DNA from 2 places in the Paenibacillus sp. fava2 genome. Region 1 is predicted to be linked to the other one. Evidence: predicted binding sites of a transcription regulator. Region 1 holds the regulator's gene; the other holds the start of a gene.
What was found. The regulator Rex, encoded in region 1, represses fermentation and respiration genes when NADH is low (regulators of the CRP and FNR family bind a similar motif). The targets are predictions, from matches to a motif close to TTGTGAAATATTTCACAA.

Region 2: a site for Rex is predicted at 3,024-3,041, ahead of AC4G46_RS31845 (cytochrome ubiquinol oxidase subunit I). Genes of this name have one in related genera too.

Annotation. Positions count from the first base shown of each region.
Region 1 covers NZ_CM177755.1:4,796,598-4,804,206, forward strand. The annotation lists gene AC4G46_RS21045 (acetate/propionate family kinase) at 1-300, opposite strand, end outside; gene AC4G46_RS21050 (3-hydroxyacyl-CoA dehydrogenase family protein) at 297-1,169, opposite strand; gene AC4G46_RS21055 (AAA family ATPase) at 1,302-2,804, opposite strand; gene AC4G46_RS21060 (hypothetical protein) at 2,797-3,339, opposite strand; gene AC4G46_RS21065 (cell wall elongation regulator TseB-like domain-containing protein) at 3,997-4,515, opposite strand; gene AC4G46_RS21070 (amidohydrolase) at 4,574-5,875, opposite strand; gene AC4G46_RS21075 (redox-sensing transcriptional repressor Rex) at 5,862-6,515, opposite strand; gene dinG (ATP-dependent DNA helicase DinG) at 6,633-7,609, opposite strand, start outside.
Region 2 covers NZ_CM177755.1:7,230,023-7,237,631, forward strand. The annotation lists gene cydD (thiol reductant ABC exporter subunit CydD) at 1-501, opposite strand, end outside; gene cydB (cytochrome d ubiquinol oxidase subunit II) at 501-1,517, opposite strand; gene AC4G46_RS31845 (cytochrome ubiquinol oxidase subunit I) at 1,504-2,910, opposite strand; gene AC4G46_RS31850 (cold-shock protein) at 3,135-3,365, opposite strand; gene AC4G46_RS31855 (cold-shock protein) at 3,591-3,791, opposite strand; gene AC4G46_RS31860 (S1C family serine protease) at 4,190-5,440, opposite strand; gene AC4G46_RS31865 (hypothetical protein) at 5,821-6,027, shown strand; gene AC4G46_RS31870 (MBL fold metallo-hydrolase) at 5,996-6,802, opposite strand; gene yycI (two-component system regulatory protein YycI) at 6,817-7,569, opposite strand.

The DNA of each region.
Region 1 (7,609 bases):
CTTGAAGTACTCACCGCCGTGCACGACACGGTGGCCTACAGCATTGATTTCTTCAATAGAGCTGATTACACCATGCTCGCTGTCAGTCAGGCAGGCAAGCACTTTGCGGATTGCGGTGTTGTGCTCCAGAATTTCGCTGACTTCAGTTACATCTTGTTTGCCGGTCGGCTTATGGGTCAGAATGGAGGAATCCATCCCGATGCGCTCTACCAGACCTTTGGCCAGAACAGACTCATCAGTCATATTGTACAGCTGATATTTCAAAGAAGAACTGCCGGAGTTAATTACTAGAACGTTCATACACGGTCACCATCCTTGTCATACTTGAAGAAGCCTTCGCCCGATTTAGCACCCAGTTGTCCTGCACGCACCATTTTCTTAAGAATCGTGGATGGACGGTATTTCAGCTCTCCATATTCACGGAACATGTTCTCAAGTGCGGCAAGTACGGAATCCAGGCCGAAACGGTCAGCCATTTCAAGCGGCCCGTGCTGGAACTGGTAACCGATACGCATTGCGTCATCGATATCCTCAGGTGAAGCAACACCTTCCTGCAGGACGTGCATAGCTTCGTTAATGAACAGGCAAATTAGGCGTGAAGTTACAAATCCCGGGGATTCATAAATCATTACGCCCTTCTTCTCAACGATTTCATCAACAAAGGTTTTGGTATCTTCAAAAGTGCTGTCAGAGGTTTTCAGACCGCGCACGATTTCGACAAGATCCACCTTGCCGACAGGATGTATGAAATGCATGCCAATAACGCGTTCAGGATACATTGTAGAGCTGGCAAGCTCAGTCAAGCTTAGTGTAGAAGTGTTGCTGGCCAGAATAATGTGGCTTGGACACACCTGGTCAAGCTGGTTGAACACTTTTTGCTTATCTTCAAGATCTTCAGTAATGGTTTCGATGACCATATCGCAGGAGCTGAGCTCAGCGAAGTGTGTCACTTTCTGGATACGGCTCAGAATCAGCTTCTTCTCAGCCTGGGTAATTGCCCATTTCTCCAATTGCTTATCGAGATTTGTCTCGATCATCTCATAGGAGTAGTCCAGTCTTTCTGCGTTTTTCTCCACCAGTAATACATCCAGGCCTTTGGCTGCCAGCATTTCGGCAATCCCTTGTCCCATTGTGCCACCGCCGATGACACCAATCTTTTTAAACTTCATGTAAAAGCCTCCATCCTTTCAGGTATCTATACTTTTGTATTGTACCTTGTCTGTCGAAAAAAATATGTAGCACGACATATAATAATATCTTAGCATGTCTCAAAAGTAAAAAAAAATAACCGGCATAAATATTTATGCCGGTAATTTTACACTGTCACGAAATTGACAACGAAATTGCTCTCCGGAGAGAACTTCTTCCTTCATAAGGATGTCAAGGGAGTAATCAAAGATGTTACGCTGATTCTCCAGCAGGTCACGCGTCCGGATCATGAGATCATCCAGTATTTTACTGTTTTCTTTCATAAGCTCTTCTGTGGTAACCATTTGCAGATTTGCGATCCCCAGTGAGGTGAGGCCTGACTTCATCATGGTCTCTACAATATTCAGGGCCTGATCAAAGTCACCGCGTGATCCTGTGCTGCGTCCCCCGTAATACATTTCCTCGGAGGCTGCACCGCCAAGCGCAATCATGATCTGGTGCTCCAGATAATCCTTTGTATACAGGTACTGCTCTGTCTGCGGATTGTGCCGCACATAACCGAGTGCCTGTCCCCGCGGAGTCAGTGTTACCTGGCTAACGCTTCCCGGACGCAGCAGCTCCGCCATAATCGCATGGCCCAGCTCGTGGATCGCCACCCGCCGCTTTTCTTCCTGGTTGGTCTCACGGTCTGTCTTCTCGCCCATCATCACCTTGTCGATTGCTGAGGACAGATGGCGCTGCTCCACTTCGGTAAGATTTTCGCGCATCATATAAATCGCCGCTTCGTTCATGACGCTTTCCAGCTGGGCACCGGAGAACCCGTAGGCTTCCTCGGCGATTTTGTCCAGATCAACACCGGCATGCAGCGGCTTATTCTTGGCATGGAGGTCGAGAATGGACTTGCGGCCCTTTTTATCGGGCATATCCACCTGAATGTGGCGGTCAAACCGACCTGGACGCAGCAATGCGGAATCCAGCATTTCCTTACGGTTCGTTGCGGCTATCAGCAGAATCCGCGGTGCATCGTTATTGTAGATCCCGTCCATCTCAGTCAGCAGCTGGTTCAGTGTCTGGTCATACTCGCGCTGCTGTCCGCCTTCGCGCTTGCCGCCGATCACATCAATCTCATCGATAAAAATAATGGCACTTTGCTTATTTTCCTTAACGGCACGGGTACGGGCATCTTTAAATAAATCACGGATACGTCCGGCACCGACACCTACATACATTTCCACAAACTCACTGCCTGATGCCGCAACAAAGACGGAATTGGTATAATGTGCCGCAGCTTTGGCCATCAGCGTCTTCCCTGTCCCCGGAGGTCCGGTCAGCAGAATTCCCTTGAGCGGGCGGATCCCGAACTTGCTGATCTCTTCATGACGGATCAGAAAGTCAAGGGCCTCACGCAGCTCCTGCTTGGCATTGTCCTGGCCGCCGATCTCCTCAAAGGTAAGCTTCGACGGGCCGTTCTTCTTGCGCTTTTTGTCTGCACCGGCATTGACTGTCAAACCGCCGCGCAGATGGGCAATCAGCAGCAGGGCCCCGAGCATGCCGGCAGCGATAACAACCGGGAAAATATTAATGCCGACAAAAGCCATAAAAACGAGCAGCACCGGAGCAAAACCGGCGAGGATTTCCTTCCAATACTTAGGCATTATTCCACACTCCCATCGTTCCGGGAACCCGCGGTAAAATAATAAACTTGCTCTGTTTACCGTCACTCAGGCTCACGTAGACGTTATTGTCGTCGATTTCTGTCGTTGCTGTCACATTCTGAAACTCGGAGCTTTGGGCTTTGAGTCCGTCTAGCTTGGCAGGAATCAGTGTATATTTACGGCTCTCCATCGCTTCTGCTACGGAAAACATCGCCTTGTCCCAATATTCATCAAGCAATGCACTGGAGTTCTGGTCAACATCAAGCTTAAGCGTACGGCTGCCGATTGCTGACTTACCTTCACTATTAACATACTGCACAAGCTCACGCAATTTCGTTCCAGGTTCAAGATTAAGTTTCAAAGTCACTTCATTGCGGTTAATACTAATATGTGATTCATTGACTCCTTCATAGGATGATACAATTTTCTGGAGCGGATCCTGGACAGCGAACTGGCGGTAAGCATACCAGCCTCCAAACAGCAGCGCCGCAGACAACAGAGACGTTAACAGCACAGGTACGAGACGTAATTTCAAGCAACGTCCTCCTCTCAGATGTAAGCCAATATAATAAAGAAATAATGAAGATAGCATGTTTAGCGATAACTTATTATCCGGCATGCTCTTTCGCATGTCTTAAGTACATGGACTAGTATATCATAGGTGTATATACGATTCCGCATAAATTTGTGAATATATTTTAAATTTTCGATACTAATTTTTGGTTACACTCCTTTTTTCTATTTCATATCGACAAAAAAGACATGAATGATGAGATCATCCATGTCTTCTATTTGGCATTCCAGACAACTTTATCTGTCACTCCGTTAATCCGTTCCGTAATATAAACCGTAAAATCCCCCTATTTTCAGGAGGATTCACATCACCGGGGAAGCTTGTTCCAGTGTACTCCGCCAGGCGGTAATTAATCAGTGGCACCGTGCAGATAGATGCCGAATAAATGCCCGCCCAGAATTTTCACAAACATTTTCCCGGCCTGCCTAAGATCACGTTCGGTATCCACTGTAATTTCTCTCTCTACCAATGTTTGACTAACAACCGCTTCAGTATAAGAATTGCTATATTAATTGTATATCAAAAATTGCATAAATCATCATATTCACAAGATTTAGCATAACAAAAACAGCAGCCGGACCATTACGTCCACCTGCTGCTTATGCCGTTCCTGCTGTATTATTTACTCGGCAGGCTATAGCCTTCCCCGATTGCCGTACCATCGCTGAACCGGTAGAACTGGTAATAATACCGTCCTTCCTGCTTGTAGAAGACCTGCCATGCATATTCTCCATTAAATACGCCGGGCAAAAGCCGTCTGATGTCGGCACCGGGCAGCTCAGAAGCAAGCTTCTCCCGGATCTGCTGCTCTGAGGTACCCTTCGACAGCTCTGCCGCGTAAATATCGTTGTCGCCTCCTGCCGGTTTACCGTCAAGTGTAAAGCGGACCCAGACCATCAGCTCGGTGCCCGCCTCATTCTTTCCTGTAAGCACCCAATAGGCTGCATTTTCATCCCAGACGGATTTCTGGGCTTTGGTCACCTCAGTCAGTCCGGCACGGCTTCTGGCCACTTCCCTGGCTGCGCTGCGCTCGGCCCACTGGTCCTTCATGATATAGGCATAGAACTGACCTAGTCCGAACAAAAGGAGCAGTGCCGCACTGATCGCCAGCGGAAGCCATTTTTTCCTTTTCCTCAAAGTGCAGCTCCCTTTCTTCTAAATAACTGACCGTAAGATCCGGTCGCCTTGCATTCGATTATCTTGTTAGCAGGCTTTCAAAGGTTTCCTGCGCTTTGCGGCGGATCTCCTCTTCGTCCAGTGTCAGGCACTGGCCGTGCTTAACAACCTGCTTGCCGTTAACCCAGACATGCTCAACATCTTTGGCACTTGCCGAATATACCGCATGGGAGAGCAGGTCAGAATGCGGCAGCAGATGCGGCTGATCAATATCAATGGCAATAAAATCCGCCTTCATGCCAGCAGCCAGGCGGCCGACATTGTTCAGGAAGATGGAAGCTGCCCCGTATTCCGTTGCCATCAGCAGCGCTTCCGGCGCAGGTACGGCGGTCGGATCCCCGCTGACTCCTTTATGGATCAGCGCAGCCAGACGCATTTCCTCGAACATATCGAGGTTGTTGTTGCTTGCCGCCCCGTCAGTGCCCAGTGAGACTTTGACTCCCGCACGAAGCAGGTCCGGCACACGTGCAACCCCGCTTGCCAGCTTCAGGTTGCTGCCCGGATTATGGGATACTCCCACACTGTATTTGGCCAAAATTTCAATTTCTTCATCATTCAAATGAACACCATGGGCGATCAGAGACGGGCGGGTGAACATGCCCAGCTTCTCCAGATGTGCCACCGGACGCAGGCCGTAATCGGTCACATTCTGCTCCACTTCATGGCGGGTTTCGGACATATGCGTGTGCATCGGCAGGTCCAGATCATGAGCCTCCTGAACAAATTTCACGAAGAAGTCCGGCGGACAGGTGTAAGGCGCGTGAGGCGAGAGCATTGCCGTAATTCTGCCGTCCGCTTTGCCGTGCCAGTTACGGGCAAATTCCACGGCTTCTGCGAGCTTCTGGTTCTGCACATCTTCAGGACATAGACCGATAGCACCGCGCATCAGAACAGCACGGATACCCGACTGTTCTGTAACCTCGGCCACCCGGTCCATATGATCATACATATCAAGGAAGGTAGTTGTTCCGCCCTTGAGCATCTCCAGAACGGACAGGGCTGTTCCCCAGTACACATCATCACCGGTAAATTTCGCTTCCATCGGCCACATTTTTTCCTGCAGCCAAGTCTGAAGCACCATATCATCGCCATATCCGCGCAGCAGCGACATCGCCGCATGGCCGTGGGTATTGACCAGTCCGGGCATGAACAGCAGACGGCTGCCGTCAACCGTCAGAACGCCTTCTTCTGCTGCAGGCTTATCTTCTCCTATGTATGTGATCAGATCATCCTCTATCGTCATATAACCGCTCAGGACAGGCTGAAGTGAGCCAGCTACAAGAAACCGGCCGTTCGCGATTATCGTTTTATTGCTGCTCATCGGTAATTTCTTCCTTTCCGTCATGCAAATAGTAGGCAAGGCTCTGCAGATCAGTCGTAAAATCGGCCGCATGGATACGGATCGACGGCGGAGTCTTCAGAATAACCGGAGCAAAATTAAGAATAGCCTCGATGCCCGATTCCACCAGAATGTCGGCTACATTCTGCGCTTCACTGTCCGGTACGGTAATAATGCCGATCCGGATCCCCTGCTCACGGATGGTCTGGCCCAGCTCCTCCATCGGCTGAACCGTCAGGGAGTTGATTTTCTGGCCGACCTTGGGTGCGTAGGAGTCGAATACGGCAGTGATTTTCATCGTATCTTTCAGATAAGCATTATAATTGGAAAGGGCGTGGCCCAGGTTCCCCGCACCGACCAGAGCCACGTTGATCTGCTGGTCAAGCTTAAGGATATGGCGGATCTTTTCAATCAGATAGGATACATCGTAGCCGATGCCCTTCCGGCCGAAGTCCCCGAAATAAGCCAGGTCTTTGCGGATCTGTGCCGGATTAAGATCAAGTTTCTGTCCCAGCTCCTGGGAAGAAACGGTTGCAATTTCGCGTTTCTGGAGATCATTCAAGAAACGCAGATACACTGGGAGCCTGCGTACGACAGCCTCCGATATTTTGTCCGATTTCATGTCTTCTCCTCCTAAATTTAGTATAACTCGGATGTGTATGAAAGCCGCACCGCTCCCCGATACTCAAGCAAACAGGAAGCTGATGCGGAACTAGACTAAGAATGAAATGAATGCAGTTTAGGAAATGCCGCCCTCCAGCCATTCCTCGATTCTCGGAACCATCTGGTCAGTCAGCATATGCTCCATCTTGGGGCCGGGCAGTGAATACAGGAAATACTTCCCGTAGTAAGACTCGATGACCCTGGTATCATATACAATGACAATTCCCCGATCCTGGGCGGTGCGAACCAGCCGGCCGAAGCCCTGCTTGAAGCGGATGACCGCCTGGGGTACCGACAGCTTCATGAACGGGTTCTTCTTCTGTGCCTGCAGCAGCTCGGCTTTGGCCTCTGCAAGCGGGTGGTTCGGGGGCTGGAACGGCAGTCTGACAATCGCCAGACAGCTGAGCGCATCTCCGGGAATATCCACGCCTTCCCAGAAGCTGCTGGTTCCGAGCAGTACCGCCGCAGAATTGTCCTGAAAACGCCGGATCAGTTTGCTGCGGCTCCCCCCTTCTACACCTTGCCCAAGTACAGCGATGTCCTCTGCGGCCAGTGCATCCTTAAGCGGGTCATAGACCTGCCTTAGCATCTTATAGGAAGTAAACAGCACCAGCATACGGCCTTTGGTTGCCACAGCAGCTTCTGCCAGTGAGTGCACCAGTTTGTCAACAAACCTGGCATCCCCTACACTGCCCTTTACGCTCGGAAAATCACGCGGGATAACAAGCAGTGCCTGTTCGCGGTAATTAAACGGTGAAGGCAGCAGCGCTGTCATCAGCCTGTCCTGCTCCGCAGCCTCGCCCAGTCCGAGATTATCGATCATGAACTGGAAGGATTTATCCACAGACAGCGTTGCAGAGGTCAGCGTTATACTTTTCTTCTTGTCGAAGAACAGCTCCTTGAGCTGGGCACTGACATCTACCGGTACAGCATACAGCTGCAGGGATTTGCCTCGGTAATTGCTGCTGCCTTCCATCCAGTACACAACATTCTCATCATTCAGGCCCATGAAGAAGCGGATCTGCTCGCGGATCGAGGCCAGATCCTTAAACA
Region 2 (7,609 bases), 2.4 Mb from region 1:
AATAATAATCGGCATCGTCAGGGTCAGGATGACCCCGCTTGATGTATCGAGCCAGTAGATATAGGCCAGCAGCAGCCATGGTGTAATCCCCATTCCAACCATCCGCGGAATAATCAGCTCCAGATACGTACGGAACTTGGTCACTCCTTCAAGCACAATTGTAACCAGTGTTCCCGTTCCCCGGTCGCCAGCCAGCCTTGGTCCCAGCTGGAACAGCTTATCCATCATTTGTCTCCGCATACTGCTGCCCGTAGCCTCCGCGAAGCGGTAGGAGACACGGCTCATCAGCATGGCACAGGCATGACGCACAAGAAACGCAAGAAGGAACAAGAGCATTCTTGCCCCTTGTTCCTTCAGCGGTTCTCCCGCAAATAGCGCCGAGACAGCTTCTGCCAGCGATTTCGCCAGCAGAAGAATGGACAGGCTTTGCACCAGGGTAAGGAAGCCAACGATCAGAAAGACCGGCTTAACTCCTTTATACCCAAGCAAATTTTTATCCATTAGTATTCAAGATGCTCCTTCTCGTGAACCCGTTTGTGGAAGATAAAATAACTCCAGATCTGATAGCCGAGCACGAACGGCAGCAGCGTCAGCGCTACAATGGTCATTACCTTCAGTGAGTAATGTCCAGATGCAGCATTGGTGATGGTCAGGCTGAATGCCGAATCAATCGAGCTGATCATAACCCGCGGGAACAAGCCCACGAAGACGGACAGAACAGACAGCGCCATTACGGCTCCGGTCATTCCGAATGCCCAGCCGTCTTTCTTCTTGCTCATGAAATAGCCGGACAATACGTAAGCGGCAATTCCCAGAATGACAAGAATCATCAGCACCGTTCCGCGCTGTTCAAAGATATCTGTCATGAAATAAGTCATAATAACGAAAGCCACCAGCAGCACTGCCAGCGGAATCAGCAGCAGCTGGCCGAGCTTGCGGGCCCGAACCTGCAGATCGCCAACCGTACGCAGGGTAGTAAACATCAGTCCATGCACCAGACAGAGCATCACGACAGTAATACCCGCTACTACCGTATAAGGATTAACGATATCGAAGAATCCGGCATACATCTGCATGTCGCCGTCAATCGGAAGCCCCTTAATGAAGCTGGCGAAGACAACGGCAAGCAGGAACGGCGGCAGGAAGCTGCCGAAGAAAATGCAGACATCCCAGGTTTTTTTCCAGCCTAGCGAGTCGCGCTTGCCTCTGAATTCAAAGGCAACCCCGCGGGCAATCAGCGCCAGCAGTGCGAATACAAACGGAATGTAGAATCCGCTGAAGAGCGTAGCATACCAGTTCGGAAAAGCGGCGAACATCGCTCCGGCACCTGTAAGCAGCCATACTTCATTCGCATCCCAGAACGGCCCGATCGAGTTAATCAGCAGACGGCGTTCTGTATCATTTTTGGCCAGAATCTGCGTTTCCATGCCTACCCCAAAGTCAAAGCCCTCAAGGAAAAAGAAACCGATAAAGAGAACCGCAATCAGCACAAACCACAATTCATTAAGAGAAAGCATGTGTAGCACCCTCCTTGCTATACGGGTCATGGGCATCCCCATGATCGTGATCCATGTGATAAGGGCCCTTTTTAATTACTTTAATGAACAATCCAACCAGTACAACTCCCAGAATGGCATAGATAGCGTTGAAAGTAATAACCGAGAACAGGACGGAGCCTGCAGATACGTTAGGCGATACACTATCCTCCGTCGTCATCAGGCCAAACACGGTCCACGGCTGACGTCCGATCTCCGTCATAATCCAGCCGGCGGTATTCGCAATCGGCGGCAGCAGAAGTCCCCAGAACATAAAGCGCAGGAACCAGGTATTCGGACGCTCCATCTTTTTACGCCACATCAGGTACATGGCATACAGCCCAAACACTACCATAAGCGAGCCAGCGGCAACCATGATCCGGAAGCTCCAGAACGTAGTCCGCACTGGCGGAATATAATTACCCGGGCCATAGGCCTGTTCATATTCTGCCTGCAGCGTATTCATCCCTTTGACCTCACCGGAGAATTTACTGTAGGACAGGAAGCTGAGCAGGTATGGAATCTTGATTTCACCGGAGTTCACCTTATTTACAGGGTCGATAAAAGCGGAAACCGTCCAGGCAGCAGGATCACCGCTGTCCTCCCATAGTCCTTCGGAAGCTGCCATCTTCATCGGCTGTGTCTCTACCAGGTATTGGGCCTGGGCATGACCGGCAACTGCCACACCTACAGAGGATACAATCCCGACGATGGCTGCAATTTCAAAAGATTTTCTAAAGAACGGCACATCCTGCTTCTTCAGCATTTTATAAGCACTGATCCCCGTTACCAGGAAGGCGCCTGTAGCATAAGCAGCCAGCAGCGTATGCGGCAGTTCAACAAGCAGCTGACCGTTAGTAATGAGAGCCAGGAAATCATTCATTTCAGCCCGGCCGTTATTGATTTCGAACCCGACAGGATGCTGCATAAAGGAGTTGGCTGTGAGAATCCAGAACGCTGACAGCGTTGTTCCCAGTGCAACCATCCAGATGGACAGCAGATGAATCTTCTTAGAAACCTTGTCCCAGCCGAAGATCCAGATTCCGATAAAGGTGGATTCCAGGAAGAAGGCCAATAGCGCTTCAATAGCAAGCGGAGCCCCGAACACGTCACCGACAAAGCGGGAGTAATCAGACCAGTTCATTCCGAACTGAAACTCCTGTAAAATTCCTGTTACTACACCGACAGCAAAGTTAATCAGGAAAAGCTTCCCCCAAAACTGTGCCATTCTTTTGTACTCTTCGTTGCCCTTTCTGACATACATCGTCTCCATGATCGCGATCATCAGAGCCAGGCCAATCGATACCGGTACAAAGAAATAATGAAAGATTGTCGTCGACGCAAATTGTATACGCGACAGCATTACTGTATCCATATTTCTCCCCTTCCTTCTCCCCATTCAATACGTCTATTCTGTCAAAAATTTAAGGATTAAAGTGTGACAATAATCACATTATACGCCTCGTTTTATGCATAATTTCAATAAATTTGTGACAAATATCACAATATTCTGCTTAGAAAGCAAAAAAAATAAGACGGTTTACCCGTCTTGGATTTGTTCATCAATATATTGTAAGGTTGACTTATAATAGGTGATGGTCAGGTAATGGAAATACCCTTTTTGAGTGATTTGAGATCGCCGTTGGAATTCACCAGCTGCGGCAGCATCTTCATACTACGGGCCATTGGAGCATGACAGAGGGGGCAAGAAGGCGCATGTTCAAATGCGAAATTGTCCCTCATCCATCCATTGCAGTCATCATTGGTACAGGCCCAAATAGCGGTATTCTCTTCCGGCACTTCCTCGACAGGCTTCTTCCGGTAGTTCATTGCCGTTCCTCCCTTCCTTATATGTCACATGCCTGGACAACAAGTAAAAAAGCATCTGACGATGCCCTTACAAGTTGCTGACTGACAAATCCTTTGTTACAGAACGTGTGCCCAGCGTTATTCTGCTTAGATCAGGCTGTGTGATGACAAGGGTGAGTAGACTTCTGATCTTTATAAAAAAAGACCGTCCCGACTTACGTGTAAGCAGGGACGGCGCTTCTATTATTACAGTTTTACAACGTTTTCGGCTTGTGGTCCACGGTTGCCTTGAACAACGTTGAATTCAACGCGTTGGCCTTCGTCCAAAGTTTTGAATCCTTCGCCAGTGATAGCGGAGAAGTGTACGAATACGTCGCTTCCGCCTTCAACTTCGATGAATCCGAATCCTTTTTCTGCGTTGAACCATTTAACTGTACCTGTTTGCATGTGTGTTACCTCCACAAATTTAAATTAATATGTTCTTTTTATCTTCAAACAAAGAAAAAATTCACACATTGAAAAGGGTTGTATTCCAATTGACAGCCCTTTTCAATACGAGAATTAGGTATCAAATGTATGATTATTCTCATGTTACCACACCCGGGGAACAAAGGCAAGCTGGCTTATCCGATATTCTCCGTTTTTTCCCTTAAAAGGTTTACTTTCCAATGTAAGGGCTATCACTCCATCTGCAACTAGTACTTGAACAACACTTCTTATTACCCTGCTTATTCTTCTTTGAAACGAAAGAAACGGTGCCGCCCCAAAAAAATTACTGTTCAGGGCGGCCGTGCCGCTTCACTTTCTCATGACTGCCTCTTTATTATATACAGCCCGTGCAGCATTTATTCCTGCGGCTTTTCAAGAAGTTTCACAGTTGCCTGTTTTACTTCGCCGTTCCGGTAATAGGTAATCTTCAGTTCATCGCCAATCTTTGTCTGCTCATATAAATACTTGCGCAGCGACAGCGTTGAGGTAATCGGCTGGTCATCAAACTTGGTAATGACATCGTTGAACTGAAGGCCTGCCTCCTCTGCCGGTCCTACCGCATCAAGCACAACGACACCTTCTTTGACTGAAGCAGGGAGATTAAGCTCCTTCACCTGATCCTCAGCCAGCGGAACATAAGGATTGTTCAGATCTACCGAATACACGCCCAGGTAGGAACGTGATATTTTGCCCTTGGCAGCCAGCTCATCCGCCGTCTTCACCACATGGTTGGCGGGGATAGCGAATCCGAGTCCTTCTACGCCGGTGTCAGAAATTTTCATCGTGTTGATTCCAATAACTTTACCGTCCAGATCGACAAGCGCCCCTCCGCTGTTGCCTTCGTTAATGGCGGCATCCGTCTGGATAACCTCCTGCTCCCAGTCATAGACTCCGTCCTGATTCAGCGATACAGGGATGGTCCGCTCCGTATAGCTTACAATTCCGGAGGTCAGGGTATCGCCGAGACCAAGCGGATTGCCGATGGCAATCACCGTCTCGCCCAGCCGCAGCTTGGAGGAATCACCGATCTGGGCAACTGTTGTGATATCCTTGGCATCCATGGATAGTACGGCAATATCCGTAACCTTGTCTGCCCCTACCAGAATTGCCTTATGTGTCACACCGTCTACCGTTACCACTTCAAGCTTGCCTGAGCCTTCAATGACATGATTATTCGTAATAATAAAGGCCTTATTATCATCCTTCTTATAGATAACTCCCGATCCGAGTGCCGATTCATCGAGAATATTAAGTTCCTCATTATCTTCTTTATGATTAATAATACTCACGACCGCAGGACGCACCAGTGCGGCAGCCTGAATAATCCGGTCATACGGATCCCCGCTGCTCGCCGTTACCTTCTGCCCTACTTCCGGTACATAGGCTTCCCTCTCGGTTGCAAATTGTCCTGTAACAAGACTGAACAACAGCACGGCAACTACTGCACTGACTGCTGAGCTGATTACAGACACCTGCCATGTCGCCATCGTTCGCCGTGATCTGTGTACGGTCCATTTCCGGCTGGTAAGCACTTTGCTTTTCTCCAGCTCTTTTCTTTTGCGGCGCGGTACTTTGGTTGAATAGAAATCATCATCGAACAATCCCACGGGTACATCCTCTCCCCTCTATTGCTACTGCATTCACGACTGAACGCCAAGCAACTGCCCCCGAACTTCTCGCTCTCTCTTAGACTGCGCAGAGCACTAAAAGGTTTCACTTATTAATATATACCGCCAAATCTGCGGTTTATAAGCGCCAAGGGTCTCTGATTCTTGCAACTTGCCATGATAAACACCGTGAGTCTCAGGAATATTTTGCAGCTTAAAAGACTACAATAATAGAAGTAATGTACGTCTGATGCTTATATCTGTCAGTTCCTTATAATTGTATCACAAGCGGGCATACCGCCCACCTTTTTCTTGAAGCAAAAACGCATGAAATTGTTTACAGTTTCCGTATTATCTCCAGCCGGAAAGGAGCAGGTGTCATGGAATCTTTTTCAACCAGCATGGATCTTGTGCAATTTATCGGTAAGCTTGGTGACCTCAAGGATGAACACTATCATTTGCTGCTGGTGCAGAGTGCACTGATCGAGCTCATGATTGATAAAGGAGTCTTCTCCCGCCAGGAACTTGACCGTAAAATGGCAGAGCTCGACCGGCTTATGGCTGGCTCACCTTATCCCATGGCGTAGGCCGGTCATAATAGGTATCGCATAATTTAAATTCGCTGTCCTTGTAGAAGCAACCCCGGTCCTCCATGGCTCCTCTCACCGACATTCTGGCCAAATCAATCATGTTATGATCGAGGCTTAGATGCGCCAGATAGGTCCGCTTGGTACGCCCGGTCAGAATCTCGCTTAATGCCGCCCCGGCCGCCTCATTGGAGAGATGGCCCATATCGCCAAGAATCCGCCGCTTGGTATTCCACGGATAACGGCCCATCCGCAGCATCTCGATATCATGATTCGCTTCCAGCACCAGCACGTCCGATCCTTCGAGTGCCATTCTGACCTTATCGCTGACATACCCGAGGTCTGTTGCGACGCACAGCTTCTCTTTGCCGTCATAAAAGTTATAGCCTACCGGTTCAGCAGCATCATGGGAGATCGCAAAGGACTCCACCCGCATGCTGCCAAAATCACGGTGCGTGCCGGTCTCCAGAATAATCCGGTTATGCTCGGCAATATTGCCTATGCCTTTTTCGATTGCTCCCCACGTCTTGCTGTTGGCGTAGATCGGCAGGTCGTATTTACGTGCAACAGCCCCGAGTCCTTTAATGTGATCGGAATGCTCATGGGTCACCAGTATTCCGTCTATATCTTTCCCCGTCAGCTCGCGCATCCCCAGCAGCTCATCAATCCGCTTGGCGCTGAGCCCCGCGTCGATCATCAGTGTTGTTTCCCCGTTGCGTACTACTGTCACATTACCGGTAGAACCGCTGGACAGCACTGTAAATGAAATTCCCATCTCTCCTGCTCCTTCTACTCTGTTGTCTTGGGACTGATAATGTCCGCACTGATCGCATCTACATAATAGGCGCTGCCGTCCTCCAGCCAGAATCTCCACATCGGTGAAGCCACCTGGCTCTCAGAATTAAACAGCTCCCCGTAATAGCCCAGTTCAATTTCCTTCACTACCGCGTCCGCCGGAAAATATTTTTCAATCAGGCTGCTGAGCGCCTGGGAGGCCGGAAGCACCTTCTGCACATCCGCATTTTCGTTGTCGCTGCCGGCTGCTACAATTTCAATCTTCGGCGAACGGTAGGCAACAATTTTCTGGTTGCTGTTGATGAGCTCCAGCTTTACCCGGAATAGGGAGTATTTCTGGTCCACCAGCGGGTGAAGCACGAACTTGCCGACCTCACTCTCCTGGGAATCGAAACGGTAACCCGCAATATCCGGGATCTCCCCCTGCAGGGCCTCGCTGAGCTCCGGGAATGAAGAATACATGAGCCCGCTATCTATAGGCTCTTTCAGCAGGACAGGAGGAGCGTTCTGCTCCTCACCGGAGTAAATGTAGGTGATATCAGGCAGCTGCGGCGTAGCCGCCGGGATCGGACAGAGTACCCGAATCCCTTTCTGCTCCATGACTGCCTGCGTTTCTGCCGAGAGGGAAGTAAAATCCAGGTTGGCAGTGGCCTGATCGCGCAAATCCATCCACAGCTGATAGCACAGCAGCAGATTCAGCACCAGAAAAGCGTAAATCAGCACACTCTTTGCTCTGCCCCAGTCCATACTTTCCCTCCTCTATGTTTGTAACTCCGCAATTATTCAT